3 regions of the Thermoanaerobacterium xylanolyticum LX-11 genome follow, and region 3 is predicted to be linked to each of the others. Evidence: riboswitches for the same ligand, from Rfam matches in the RefSeq annotation. Region 3 holds a riboswitch; each other region holds the start of a gene.
What was found. A riboswitch is a leader RNA that binds a small molecule or an ion and turns the genes downstream of it on or off. The one in region 3 is predicted to bind S-adenosylmethionine.

Region 1 (4,293 bases), 1.3 Mb from region 3:
TGCCTTCCATCCAAGCGCTATCAAAAATCCGAGGACAATTGGCAAAAGCAATGAATTCATTATTTCAACTGAAATTGTCAATGTTACAAGGGGTACTCCTGATAAGACGATAATGGCGGAAACAATAATACCTGCAGCATATAATCCATAAAATATCGGAGCTTCTTTCCATGATGAATTAAGGCTTCGCTTAAAATCCATAACTTCACCTAACGACCATGAAGTTGCCAATGAAACAACAACAGCTGCTATCAAAGAAGCACCGATAATACCTGCTGAAAATAAGATTTTGCCACCAACCTGACCTACAAATGGTATAAGTGAATCAGCAATCTGCTGAATATTCGTAAGTGAAACATTTGGATTTATCCGTCCAATAGTGGCAGCCGTTAATACAAGTACAACCGCCATGATTATCTGAGTTACAACTGAACCGACAGCAGTATCAATGCGGCTAAACCTTATCGATTTTTCTGTTAATTTTTTGTCTATCACAGCGCCTTGTTGGTAAAATATCATCCAAGGCATTATTACGGCTCCAACATTGGCTGCTATAAGAAGCCTATAAGATTCATCGTAGAAAGGCTTCTGTCCGATAATCCCATTTATTATTGACGAAGTATCGGGATGTGCTAGTATAACCGCTGGTATAAAGCTTAGTTCAAATAATCCGATAAATATAGCTATGCGTTCAACAATAGTATAACGTCCAAAGCCTGTTATTAATATTAAGGAGATTGATGCAAGTGATATGCTTATCCACTTTGGTATGCCAAACAATAAGCCAACACTGGCAATACCAGAAAATTCTGTGACTAAAGCACCTATAGCAGAAACCACAAGTGTTAAAACTGAAAACCATGCCCAACCTGCACCAAACTTTTCCTTGATCAATTCGCCATGCCCTTTACCAGTCGTTATTCCAATACGTGTTGTAAGCTCCTGCACAAAATATAAAATTGGAATAAGCAAAAATTGCAGCCACAACAAGCTATAACCCCATCTAGCACCCGACTGTGCCGATGTTATAATAGATCCTGCATCAGTATCTGCTAACATAACAGTAAGCCCTGGGCCTATTGTTGCAAGTAGTAATAGAATAGTAGATTTATTCTTTTTTGATCCTTCAAATTCATGAGATAGTGTATGTTCGTTTTCGTTCAAAGGCATTTAAGCACCCCTTCTGCATAAATTTTTCTTAACCTCAGTAAACCATAAGAAAAGCAAATTCAATTTTTACAATTCTTTGATTCTGAAATTCATTCTCAATTAGATTATACAATATATTTCACCGTACTGCAATATCAAAAGCTCTCTTCTATTCTGAAGAGAGCTCTATAATATTTATTCTGCTGCTTTTTTAAGTGCTTGATCAAGGTCATACAATATGTCGTCGATGTCTTCTATGCCTATTGAAAGTCTTATTTGGTCAGGGGTTACACCTGCTAATGATAATTCTTCTTCGCTTAATTGCGAATGTGTCGTGCTTGCTGGATGAATTACCAAAGACTTTGCGTCACCAACATTGGCCAGCAATGAGAATAATTCAAGGCTGTTTATGAATTTGATTCCAGCATTTATTCCACCTTTTATTCCAAATGTCAATATCGCTCCTGCACCCTTCGGCAGGTATTTCTTTGCAAGCTCATGGTATTTGTTTTCTTTAAGTCCAGGATAGTTTACCCACGTCACATTGGGATTGCTTGCTAAGAATTCTGCTACTTTTTGTGCATTTTCCACATGTCTTTGGACTCTTAATGACAAAGTCTCTAATCCTTGTAAAAATAAAAATGCATTGAATGGACTTAAAGATGCACCAGTATCTCTTAAAAGCTGTACTCTCAGTTTTGTGATATATGCGGCAGGTCCAAATGATTCAACATATTTGATTCCATGATAGCTGGGATCTGGCTCTACAAATTCAGGGAATCTTCCGCTTCCTGCCCAATCAAATTTTCCTGAATCTACTATTACTCCGCCTATTGATGTTCCGTGGCCTCCTATAAATTTTGTCGCTGAATGTACTACTATATCTGCCCCGTATTCAAACGGACGGAAGAGATATGGCGTTGCAAATGTGTTGTCTACAATTAGCGGTATTTTATTCTCATGGGCTATTTTTGCTATAACCTCAAAATCAGGTATATTTATCCCGGGATTTCCTATCGTCTCTATATACAATGCCTTTGTTTTGTCTGTTATTGCTTTTCTGAAATTTTCTGGATCATCTGGATCTACAAATGTCGTTTTAATGCCAAGTTTAGGCAACGTTAAAGCGAAAAGATTGTATGTTCCTCCGTATAATGTGCTGGCAGATACTATTTCATCACCTGCACTTGCTATATTTAAAATCGAGTATGTTATAGCAGCAGAGCCAGAAGCTGTCGCAACAGCACCAACACCACCTTCTAAGGCTGCTATTCTCTTTTCAAATACATCATTGGTGGGATTCATAATTCTTGTATAAATATTACCTGGTTCTTTAAGGCTAAATAAAGAAGCGGCATGTTCAGTATCTTTAAATATATATGACGATGTTTGATAAATTGGCACTGCCACTGCACCTGTAGTTGGATCTGGTTCTTGCCCCGCATGCACCTGCAATGTGTCAAATTTTAATTTTCTTTCTTCACTCATCTAAATCTCTCCTCTATATAATTTTAATTTAAATAAACAAATTAAATTGATTCTTATAATGCACCTCTTTTCATTTTGGTATATTAAAAGCCCTCTTCGATGTAGAAGAGGGCTAAGTTTGCGCCGCTCCTCTCATCTCTCAGGTTTCCCTGCAGGATTTGGCACCAGACGCATTATATATGCCGGTTGCCGGGTTTCATCGGGCCAGTCCCTCCACCACTCTTGATAAGAGGTTTCATATTCAATTTGTATTTTAAACTATATTAACACTTTAAATCATTAATGTCAATAGGTTTTCTTGGAATTTTATTTTAAAACCTTCTTTAATTCGTCATATTCATACGTATTTATCACATCTTTCGCTTCAAGCCAACCTTTACGTGCAATGCCGATGCCATATTTCATATCATCAAGTCCTTCTATCCTATGTGCATCTGGGCAAATTGCAAATTTTACACCTTTTTCTTTTGCATATTTTATATATCTCCAATCCAAATCAAGCCTGTATGGACTTGCATTTATTTCAATTATTTTCCCGTATTCAGCAACACTATCTATAATTTTATACACGTCAATGTCATAACCGTCTCTTGCAAGGAGAAGTCTCCCTGTTAGATGTCCAATGATTTTTGTGTATTTATTTTTTATAGCTTTTATTATTCTCTCTGTCATGTCGTCTTTAGTCATTTTAAAGTTAGAATGAACAGATGCGATGACAAAGTCAAGTCTTCTCAATATATCTTCGTCATAATCAAGTGAACCATCTTTTAATATATCAGATTCTATGCCTTTTAATATTTTTATATCACTATACTTGTTATTCAATTCATCAATTTCATCCAATTGCCTTAAAACATCTTCTTCTTTAAGTCCATTTGCATAAAATGCAGATTTACTGTGATCTGTAATACCAATAATTTTATAACCGCAATCTCGTGCAGCATTCACCATTTCAGAAATTGTATTTGCACCATCGCTGTATATCGTATGTACATGAAAAACCCCTTTGATGTCTTTTTCATCTATTAATATGGGAAGTAATCCTTTTTCTGCTGCTTCAATTTCACCCATATTCTCTCGAAGTTCCGGTGGAATATATTGAAGAGCTAAACTTTTAAATATGTCGTCTTCATCATAGCATTTAACAAGCAAATCATCTTTAAATAGTCCATATTCATTCATTTTTATTCCCATTTGCTTTGCCCTATGCCTCATAGCTGTATTGTGCTCTTTGCTACCGGTAAAATGGTGCAATGCATATGGAAATTCCTCATCTTTAACAACCCTTAAGTCTACATTTATGCCAGATTTCAATATTACGCTAGTCTTGGTTTCTCCCTTGGCAACAATATCCCTTATACCTTCATATTTTGTAAATACGTCCATTAGCTTCTCAGGATTGTCACACGTAGCAAGAATATCTATGTCTTTCACCGTTTCTTTTCTTCGCCTTAAACTTCCCGCAATCTCGCATCTTATTGTCAATCCACTATCAACAAGATATTGTTTTAATGATGTGGCCTCTAAATATGCATCCATAAATAGATGCTTACCACTAAACTGTTTTATAAATTGTATACCTTCAAGGATTTTTTTCTGTGTTTTTTCACCAAATCCAGGTAATTCAACAAGTCTATTTTCAATACAGGCATATTC
Region 2 (4,293 bases), 1.2 Mb from region 3:
AATTGTGGAAACATCTGGAGCTTAGATAGAAGCATCCTCGATGTCCCTATGCCGCTGGCACACACGACTAAAATATTGTGCCTTTTCGTCATATCGCTTTTTCTTGCTATGGATGCGCCAAAATGCATCGCAATATATCCTATCTCATCATCAGGCACATCAACATTAAGCTTGTCTTTAATCACATTTGCAATAGATATACATTTTTCAAATAAACTGCTGTACCGTTCTTTAATGTCATTTATAAGCGGGTTTCTAATCGCAAGACCCATGCGAAGTCTAAAGATAGTAGGCCTTAGGTGCGTCTTTAAACCGCTTAAAAGCATCATATCATCTTTGAAGTCAGTGCCAAATTCATCTTCTGCAACGCTGATCATTTCCTGCAGTATTTCATTTAGCAGCTCGTCATTTACGTCTTCGGTATTTGCCCTGTACCTTGCTCCTTGTAGATGAATCGTTATATAACCGATTTCATCTTCCGGAATAGAAATGTCGAATTCTTCTTCCAAAAACCTGGCAAGCATTTCTGCAAATTCGAACTCATCCGACTTTTTAAGCTCATAAAGGCTTTCATTACCTATTTTTATCTTTTCGCCTTCTTTTATTCTTTTTAGCGCCAATGCCAGATGCACTGTAAGCCCCATGTACGAGCTTTCTGCTAATTCGTAATTAAGGGATTTCTCCAATTTTTGTATAGCCTTCTCTATCTTTAAAACCGTATCATAGTCTATAAGCCTAAGCAGCCTGTCATTTATGTCTTCACTAAGTTTGTTTATATTATTGTACCCCTTATTTAAAAACTCAATTAGGTCTTTTGTCTCTACATTGTCATACAAAAAATTTATAATAGCCCTTCTTATATTGTTTTCATCGCCTTTTACGTATATGCCAACACCAGGCTTAGTTACAATTGTAACATTTTGCTTGTTTAGCCATTTATCGATCTCTTTAATGTCATAGCTTATTGTTGCGGTAGTCACATTGTATTCTTTAGCGAAGTACTCAAGTTTTACAGGTTCTTTCATCTGCAAAAGCTCAGACAGTATCAGCTTTCGCCTTTTATCAGCGTCAATGCTTGGCCTATAACCTATTACATCGAATTTGAATTTTTCGATATCATTATCAGTTCCTTCTAAGACTAATGCTCCACCGTCATTTTTAAGCCTCAAATTGTATTCTTTTATATATTCATTTATTGTATTTATTTCCCTGTAAACAGTCCTTTTGCTTAACTTGTACAAAATGACGATATCGTCCAAACTGGAAACTTCTTTTGAAAGAACCTTTTTGAAGATTTCTAATTGGCGCCTACTTAACTCTTTCATAGATATTTGTCCTTTCATCTATGACAAATTATTAATAAGTTAACTTATCTTTCATCTTAATTATAATCAATTTATTAATTAAATCAACACAAACTTGTGAACACGCTGTCAGATTTATTATGACAAAAATTTAATATTGTCGCATGAAAATTTTGCTTGACTTTTCAACATCCATCCTATATAATCATTTTAACAACTAAAAACGAAATTATTCTCTTATCTAGAGAGGTGGAGGGACTGGCCCGATGAAACCCGGCAACCGGCACGTATGTGCAATGGTGCCAATTCCTGCAGCGATTGCTGAGAGATGAGAGAGGACAAAACCTCTTTCATTGGAGGTTTTTTTTATTGCTTTTTTAAATTAAATTTGCGAAAAGAAGGTGAAATGATTTGATCGAAATAAAAAACTTAAGCAAAGTTTACAACACAAACGGAAAAGATGTAGTAGCTTTAAAGGACATCAACTTAACTATAAGCGATGGTGAAATTTATGGCATAATGGGTCTAAGCGGTGCCGGGAAATCATCATTGATAAGGTGCATCAACATGTTGGAAAAACCTACATCTGGCAGCATACTGATAAACGGCGTAGAAATGACAAAGTTAAAGCCAAAAGAACTGAGAAATATGAGAAAAAAGATTGGCATGATATTTCAGCATTTCAATCTTTTGATGAACTCTACAGTGTATGAGAACATAGCATTTCCTCTTAAGATCTCGAAAGTCAGCGATTCTGCCATAAAAAAGCGCGTTGATGAATTGCTGGATGTAGTAGATTTAAAAGATAAAAAGTACGCATACCCTGCACAGCTATCTGGCGGGCAAAAACAACGGGTAGGAATCGCAAGAGCTTTAGCAAACAATCCAGACATAATTCTATCTGATGAAGCCACATCCGCTTTAGACCCTACAACGACAGAATCCATCTTAAATCTTTTAAAGGACATAAACAAGCAATATGGAATTACAATCGTGGTAATAACGCACGAAATGTCTGTCATAAGAAATCTGTGCGACAAAGTGGCAGTTTTGGAAGACGGCAGAATAATCGAGGAAGGAAATGTAATAGACATCTTTTCAAACCCTTCAACAGAAACATCTAAAAGATTTTTAAAAGATATGATAGCTGAACTTCCACCAGACATATTGCTTGATGACGATAACCCAAACGAGGAAGTCTTAAGATTATCGTTTTTTGGCAGCAGCAGCAACCAGCCTGTCATATCTCACATGATAAAAAATTTCGATGTTGAAGTGAATATCATTTCAGGAAATATCGAAAGAGTGCAAAACTCACAAGTAGGAAATCTCCTAATAAAAATAAGCGGTGAACAAAATTCCATAAAAGATGCGATAAAATTTTTAGAAAATAATGGTCTTAGAATAGAGGTGCTTAAAAATGGTGTCATCTAATACATTGCAGTATCTGTTAAACTTGTGGCAACTTATGGAGGAGCCTCTTTGGGAATCTTTGTACATGGTATTTTTCTCAACACTTTTCTCAGTAATCATAGGACTGCCTCTCGGCATAATACTCGTCATAACAGATAAAGGCCATATAAAGGAAAACCTAAAGTTAAATCAGATATTAGGTACTGTAATTAATGTCATGAGGTCAGTGCCGTTCATAATCCTCATAATCGCAATCTTCCCATTGGCAAGGCTTATTGTTGGCACAACTATAGGGCCTACTGCTGCTATTGTACCATTGTCAGTTGCTGCAGCTCCATTTGTTGCAAGAGTCATAGAATCATCTCTTAAAGAAGTAGACTGGGGTGTCATTGAAGCATCTATATCTGTCGGTGCATCAATACCACAGATAATATTTAAAGTCATGATTCCAGAATCATTACCATCACTTATATTGGGAATAACTCTTACGGTTATAAATATTTTAGGGTATTCTGCTATGGCAGGTGCTATTGGAGGAGGTGGTTTAGGAGATCTGGCTATAAGATATGGCTACCAAAGGTTTCAGACAGATGTGCTTATAGCTACAATCATAGTCTTAATAATCTTTGTAGAAATTGTACAAAGAATTGGAAATTATCTTGCAAAAAAAGTTGATAAAAGATGAAAGGATGGTATGTGATGAAAAAATCATTTTTATTTCTCACTCTCATATTGACATTTGCATTTATCTTATCAGGATGCACAAAATCAAATAACGTATCTACTACATCTAATGCAAACTCAAACACAGATAGCTCTACTAAAATGACGAAGATAGTCGTTGGTGCAACACCAAACCCCCATGCAGAAATACTTAATGTAGTAAAGCCTATTCTTGCAAAAGAAGGCGTAGACCTTGAAATAAAAGAATTTACCGACTATGTGACGCCAAATACTGCACTTGTCGACAAGCAAATCGACGCAAATTTCTTCCAACACGTTCCATACCTTGAGGACTTTGAGAAGAAAAACAATGTAAAATTGGTGCCATTAGTCAAAGTGCATGTAGAACCGATGGGGGCATATTCAAAAAAGATTAAGTCAAAAGATGAACTAAAAGACGGTGCAACAGTGGCTGTTCCAAACGATGCTACAAATGAAGGAAGAGCGCTGCTTTTACTGCAAAAAGAAGGGTTAATTAAGTTAAAAGATCCAAATGGTCTTACACAAACCCCGAGAGACATAGTGGATAATCCAAAGCATTTAAAGATTGTAGAGCTTGAAGCACCTCAGCTTCCAAGGACACTTCAAGATGTAGATTTGGCCATTATAAACACTAATTTTGCATTAGAGGCAAACTTAAATCCTTTAAAGGATGCAATTTTTATGGAGGACAAAAATTCTCCTTATGCTAATGTGTTAGTTGTAAGGCAAGACAATCAAAATGACCCAGCAATACAAAAATTAGCAAAAGCCTTAAATTCTGATGAAGTCAAGAAATTTATAGAAGACAAATACAAAGGCGCTATAGTTCCTGCCTTTTAACATTAAAAAAACCCGTTTAAAGCGGGTTTTT
Region 3 (4,293 bases):
ATGCTATTGTAAGAAATGCTCTTTACAGAAAAGGTAAATCTGTTGAAATTTTAGTCAACTATGAGCCAAGACTTCACTATTTTTCAGAGTGGTGGAAACAGCTTTTTGGTGAAAGTGAAGGAAAAGATCATAAAGGTATTTATCCGGCATCAGTGGATTTTTCAACAGATTTACACTCAATGGGACAATTTATTCAAGATGGTAGCAGGATAATATTTGAGACTGTCATAAATGTTGAAAAGCCACTTAAAGAAATAACGATAAATGAAGACAAGGATAATGTAGACGGGCTTAATTTCTTGACGGGTAAGACAGTTGATTTCGTAAACAAGAAAGCTTTCGAAGGGACAGTGCTTGCTCACAATGACGGCGGAGTGCCTAACCTAATTGTGAATGTGCCTGAGATATCAGCTTACAATTTTGGATACCTTGTATACTTCTTTGAGATGGCTTGTGGAATAAGCGGGTATTTAAATGGCGTCAATCCGTTTGATCAACCAGGTGTTGAAGCGTACAAGAAAAACATGTTTGCACTTTTAGGCAAACCTGGTTATGAAAAAGAAAAAGAGGAATTGGAAAAAAGACTAAAAAGATAGTTATGAAAGATATGCCGATTGGCATATCTTTTTTTGTCAGAAAGGTTTTGTGTATAATATAATATGTGAGAATTGTTTTTGGATGGTGATGAAATGGAAGTAGGCATATCTACGGCTTGTTTTTATCCTGAATTTCTTACTGAGAAGACAATACCGATAATAGCTGAAATAGGCATAAAAAATGTGGAAGTTTTTTTGGAATCTTACAGCGAATATGATGAAGATTATTGCAAAGCTATGAGGGATGATTTAGATAGATACGGCATTGAAGTTAATTCAGTACATGCGATAGGAACTCAATTTGAACCGCAGCTTTTTTCAGCAACTGAAAGGCAAAGGAACGATGCCTCAAAGATGCTCATTAAAGTCTTGAAAGCAGCAAAGATACTTAAGGCAAAGATTTACGTTTTTCACGGACCTGCCGTTAAAAAGGACACGACGCCTAATATTGATTTTGACAAGATTGCGAAATATGTGGATTATATAGCTGATACATCAGGAGAATATGGGATTAAATTTTCTTGGGAAAATGTCTATTGGTGCTGGTTTTCGTATCCGGAATTTGCTACATCAATAAAACAGTCTGTGAAAAGCAGAAATGTTTATTTCACCTTAGATATAAAGCAGGCGATGAAAAGCAAGGAAGACCCATTTGAATACTTAAAATCAATGGGTGATAAACTTATCAATGTTCATTTATGCGATTACGATGATTGGGGCAATCTGTACCTTCCAGGCAGAGGAACATTTGATTTTGCAAAGCTTAATAGAGAGTTAAAAAAATTGGATTACACTGGATCTATTATAATGGAAATCTACAGAAACAACTATAAAGATATTGATGATTTAAAAGAAGGCATTGAATACCTAAAAAGCATCTTTGAAAGATAAAGATAAGGGAGTAAACCCTTATCCTTTAAGCTTTACCGGGTACCATTTGCTTTATTCCGCTTGAATCTAGGGCGATGCCATAGCCATATGCCAGCGTAGAGAAATTCAGTTCGGCTTGTTGTAATGGTATGCCTTTAATAGTGACGTTTTTAAGCTCACCCGTACCTACACCTCTTTTAGCACATTGAAACAAGTAGTTGACGCCTTGAGGCATAAGTCCGAACATTCTGGCACCTACTGTATCTGTTGCTACAGGATCTGTTCCTGCTATTATCATGTTTGCATTGATAGGCTTTCCTTCTGATGGCCCTGTGCCTATCATCGCTTCTTGACCGCTTAATATTGTAAGATCTATAGATATTTTTTCAACCATGGCCCTTATGAAATTGTGAAGGTCATCGTGTATGCCTAAATTTTTTTTGGGAAATCCATGTATTTCTGCGGGAGGCCAGCTTAAAGCTATGTTTTTGATTCCAAGCGATACTGTAGCTTCTTCGTGCATTTTCATTTGAGTGAATGAAATTAGTACATCCATTTTTTCATAAAGTTCATTTACTTTTGTGGATTTTAAAAGACAGTCGTCCAGCAGCAATTCTACGTAAGGGCCATAATTTAAATCTACAAATTCGATGCCTTCTTCTGAAATGACTTTATCAAATCCATTGTCAGATAAAACTTTAGGTGTAGGATCTCCACCAGAGCCAGCGGCAATAACAATCCTGCCAGGATTTTTGGATTTTACGTATCTTATAAGGGCTCTCAACGTATCTGGTCCTACTATCGTACCGCTTTGAGGAGGCTTGCTTTTAACGAAATTCGGCGTTATTACAACGGTATTGCCTGCTTCGATTAGATTTTGCAAAGGTAATAAGTTTAAAGCGGTATTTAAGTTTTGTATCTCATCAGGGCCAGATGCTATTGCTACTACTGGTTCTACAATTTTTCTGTACCTCATAAAATCACCTCATATATATGATTTGCATTTTATCAAAAATTAAAATATCTAAGCAAAAAGCCTAAGTAATTTTAACATTTCAACAAATATTTCATTGACAATTGTACCAGAGGACGGTATCATATAATTTAATAAATTAATATAGTAAACTCTTATCAAGAGTAGCGGAGGGACTGGCCCTATGAAGCTCGGCAACCGGATATCACGGTGCCAATTCCAGCAGCATATCGCTGAAAGATGGGAGCAAAAATATCTCTTCTTTTGGCGAAGAGTTTTTTTATTTTAAGGAGGGGCCGTTTTGCAAAATTCTGAAAATTTGTGTCAAAAGCTTAAAAATAAGCAATTTGTCATAACTGTGGAGATATCGACGCCAAAAGGAGCTGATATTTCAAATTCTATTGAAGAAGCGAAAAAATTATATGGAATAGCAGATGCTTTAAATATAACTGATTGTCCTATGGCAAATATGAGAATGAGCCCTATTGCATTGGCGCATCTTTTGCAAAATCATCTAAACATAGAAACCATATTTCACTTAACATGTAGGGACAGAAATCTTATTGGTCTTCAAGCAGAGCTTTTGGGTGCATATGCTCTTGGAGTTAGAAATATCCTTGCCCTTACAGGAGACGATCCAAAGCGAGGTGATGTGCCACAGGCAACAGGCGTGTACGACGTAGATTCTGTAGGTCTTGTGAAGATAGCAAAGTCGCTAAATGATGGATTTGATTACAGTGGAAATAAATTAGAATCATCTACAAATTTCTGCATAGGAACAACAGCAAATCCAAATGATTTAAGACCTGAATCAATAGAAAAATTAAAGACGAAAATAGAAAGTGGAGCATCTTTCATACAGACTCAGCCTGTTTACGATGAGGAGATTTTATACGGATTTCTTGATGCTGTAAAGCAATTTGATATTCCAGTTTTAGTAGGGGTACTACCCCTTAAAAGCTATAAGATGGCTTTAAACTTGAACGAAAAGGTGCCTGGCATCGAGATACCTGAAAAAATAATAGACAGGTTAAAAGACGGTGAAAAAGGTGAAGGGATAAAAATTGCAATAGAATTTATAAACAAGATAAAAGATAAAGTAGGTGGTGTTCATATTATGCCACTTGGCAAGACAGATATAGTTGTTGACATTGTAAATGGCGTAAAGAACATGAGACAAAATGATATAGAAGAAGTATTGTAGTCATCATAAGGAGATGTTGCAATTGGATATTTTTAAGAATTTAAAGAATAGCATAATCGTCTTTGACGGAGCAATGGGCACTATGCTTCAGAAAAAAGGACTTAAAACAGGAGAATGCCCAGAATATTACAATCTTTTACATCCAGATATTGTGTACGAAATCCACAAGTCGTATATAGATGCAGGGGCAGATGTTATTGAGACAAATACATTTGGCGCTAATAGGATAAAATTAAGATCCTACAATCTTTCGGATAAATTGCCTGAAATAGTCAAAAGTGCAGTGCAGATAGCCAGAAAAGCTGCTGGTGATAAAGCTGTTGCTCTTTCTATGGGACCTATTGGCGAACTGATGGAGCCTTTTGGCAAGCTGACATTTGACGAGGCTTATAATGCTTTTGCAGAGGTTGCTGTAGAAGGGGAAAAAGCCGGTGCCGATTTGGCGCTTATTGAGACTATGTCAGATATATTAGAAGCGAAGGCGGCTATTCTCGCTGTAAAGGAAAATGCTAATTTAAAGGTAATTTGTACCATGACGTTTCAAGAAGATGGAAGGACGCTTATGGGGACAGACCCTGTTACAGCAGTAGTAAGTCTTCAAGGGCTTGGCCTTGATGCCATAGGTGTCAATTGCTCTACGGGACCTGACA

Region 1: it holds a riboswitch for S-adenosylmethionine, as region 3 does, so the genes downstream of both, THEXY_RS03150 (homocysteine synthase) here and THEXY_RS09365 (methylenetetrahydrofolate reductase) in region 3, are expected to answer to the same signal.
Region 2: it holds a riboswitch for S-adenosylmethionine, as region 3 does, so the genes downstream of both, THEXY_RS03725 (methionine ABC transporter ATP-binding protein) here and THEXY_RS09365 (methylenetetrahydrofolate reductase) in region 3, are expected to answer to the same signal.

The regions. Positions count from the first base shown of each region.
Region 1 is NC_015555.1:633,213-637,505, reverse strand. Features, by position in the region: gene THEXY_RS03155 (Nramp family divalent metal transporter) at 1-1,170, opposite strand, end outside; gene THEXY_RS03150 (homocysteine synthase) at 1,345-2,637, opposite strand; SAM riboswitch class I at 2,767-2,869, opposite strand; gene polX (DNA polymerase/3'-5' exonuclease PolX) at 2,944-4,293, opposite strand, start outside.
Region 2 is NC_015555.1:762,131-766,423, reverse strand. Features, by position in the region: gene THEXY_RS03730 (BglG family transcription antiterminator) at 1-1,325, opposite strand, end outside; SAM riboswitch class I at 1,539-1,639, shown strand; gene THEXY_RS03725 (methionine ABC transporter ATP-binding protein) at 1,716-2,738, shown strand; gene THEXY_RS03720 (methionine ABC transporter permease) at 2,725-3,402, shown strand; gene THEXY_RS03715 (MetQ/NlpA family ABC transporter substrate-binding protein) at 3,417-4,262, shown strand.
Region 3 is NC_015555.1:1,914,052-1,918,344, reverse strand. Features, by position in the region: gene THEXY_RS09380 (glucose-6-phosphate isomerase) at 1-596, shown strand, start outside; gene THEXY_RS09375 (sugar phosphate isomerase/epimerase family protein) at 690-1,487, shown strand; gene THEXY_RS09370 (DUF362 domain-containing protein) at 1,513-2,442, opposite strand; SAM riboswitch class I at 2,592-2,686, shown strand; gene THEXY_RS09365 (methylenetetrahydrofolate reductase) at 2,741-3,643, shown strand; gene THEXY_RS09360 (homocysteine S-methyltransferase family protein) at 3,657-4,293, shown strand, end outside.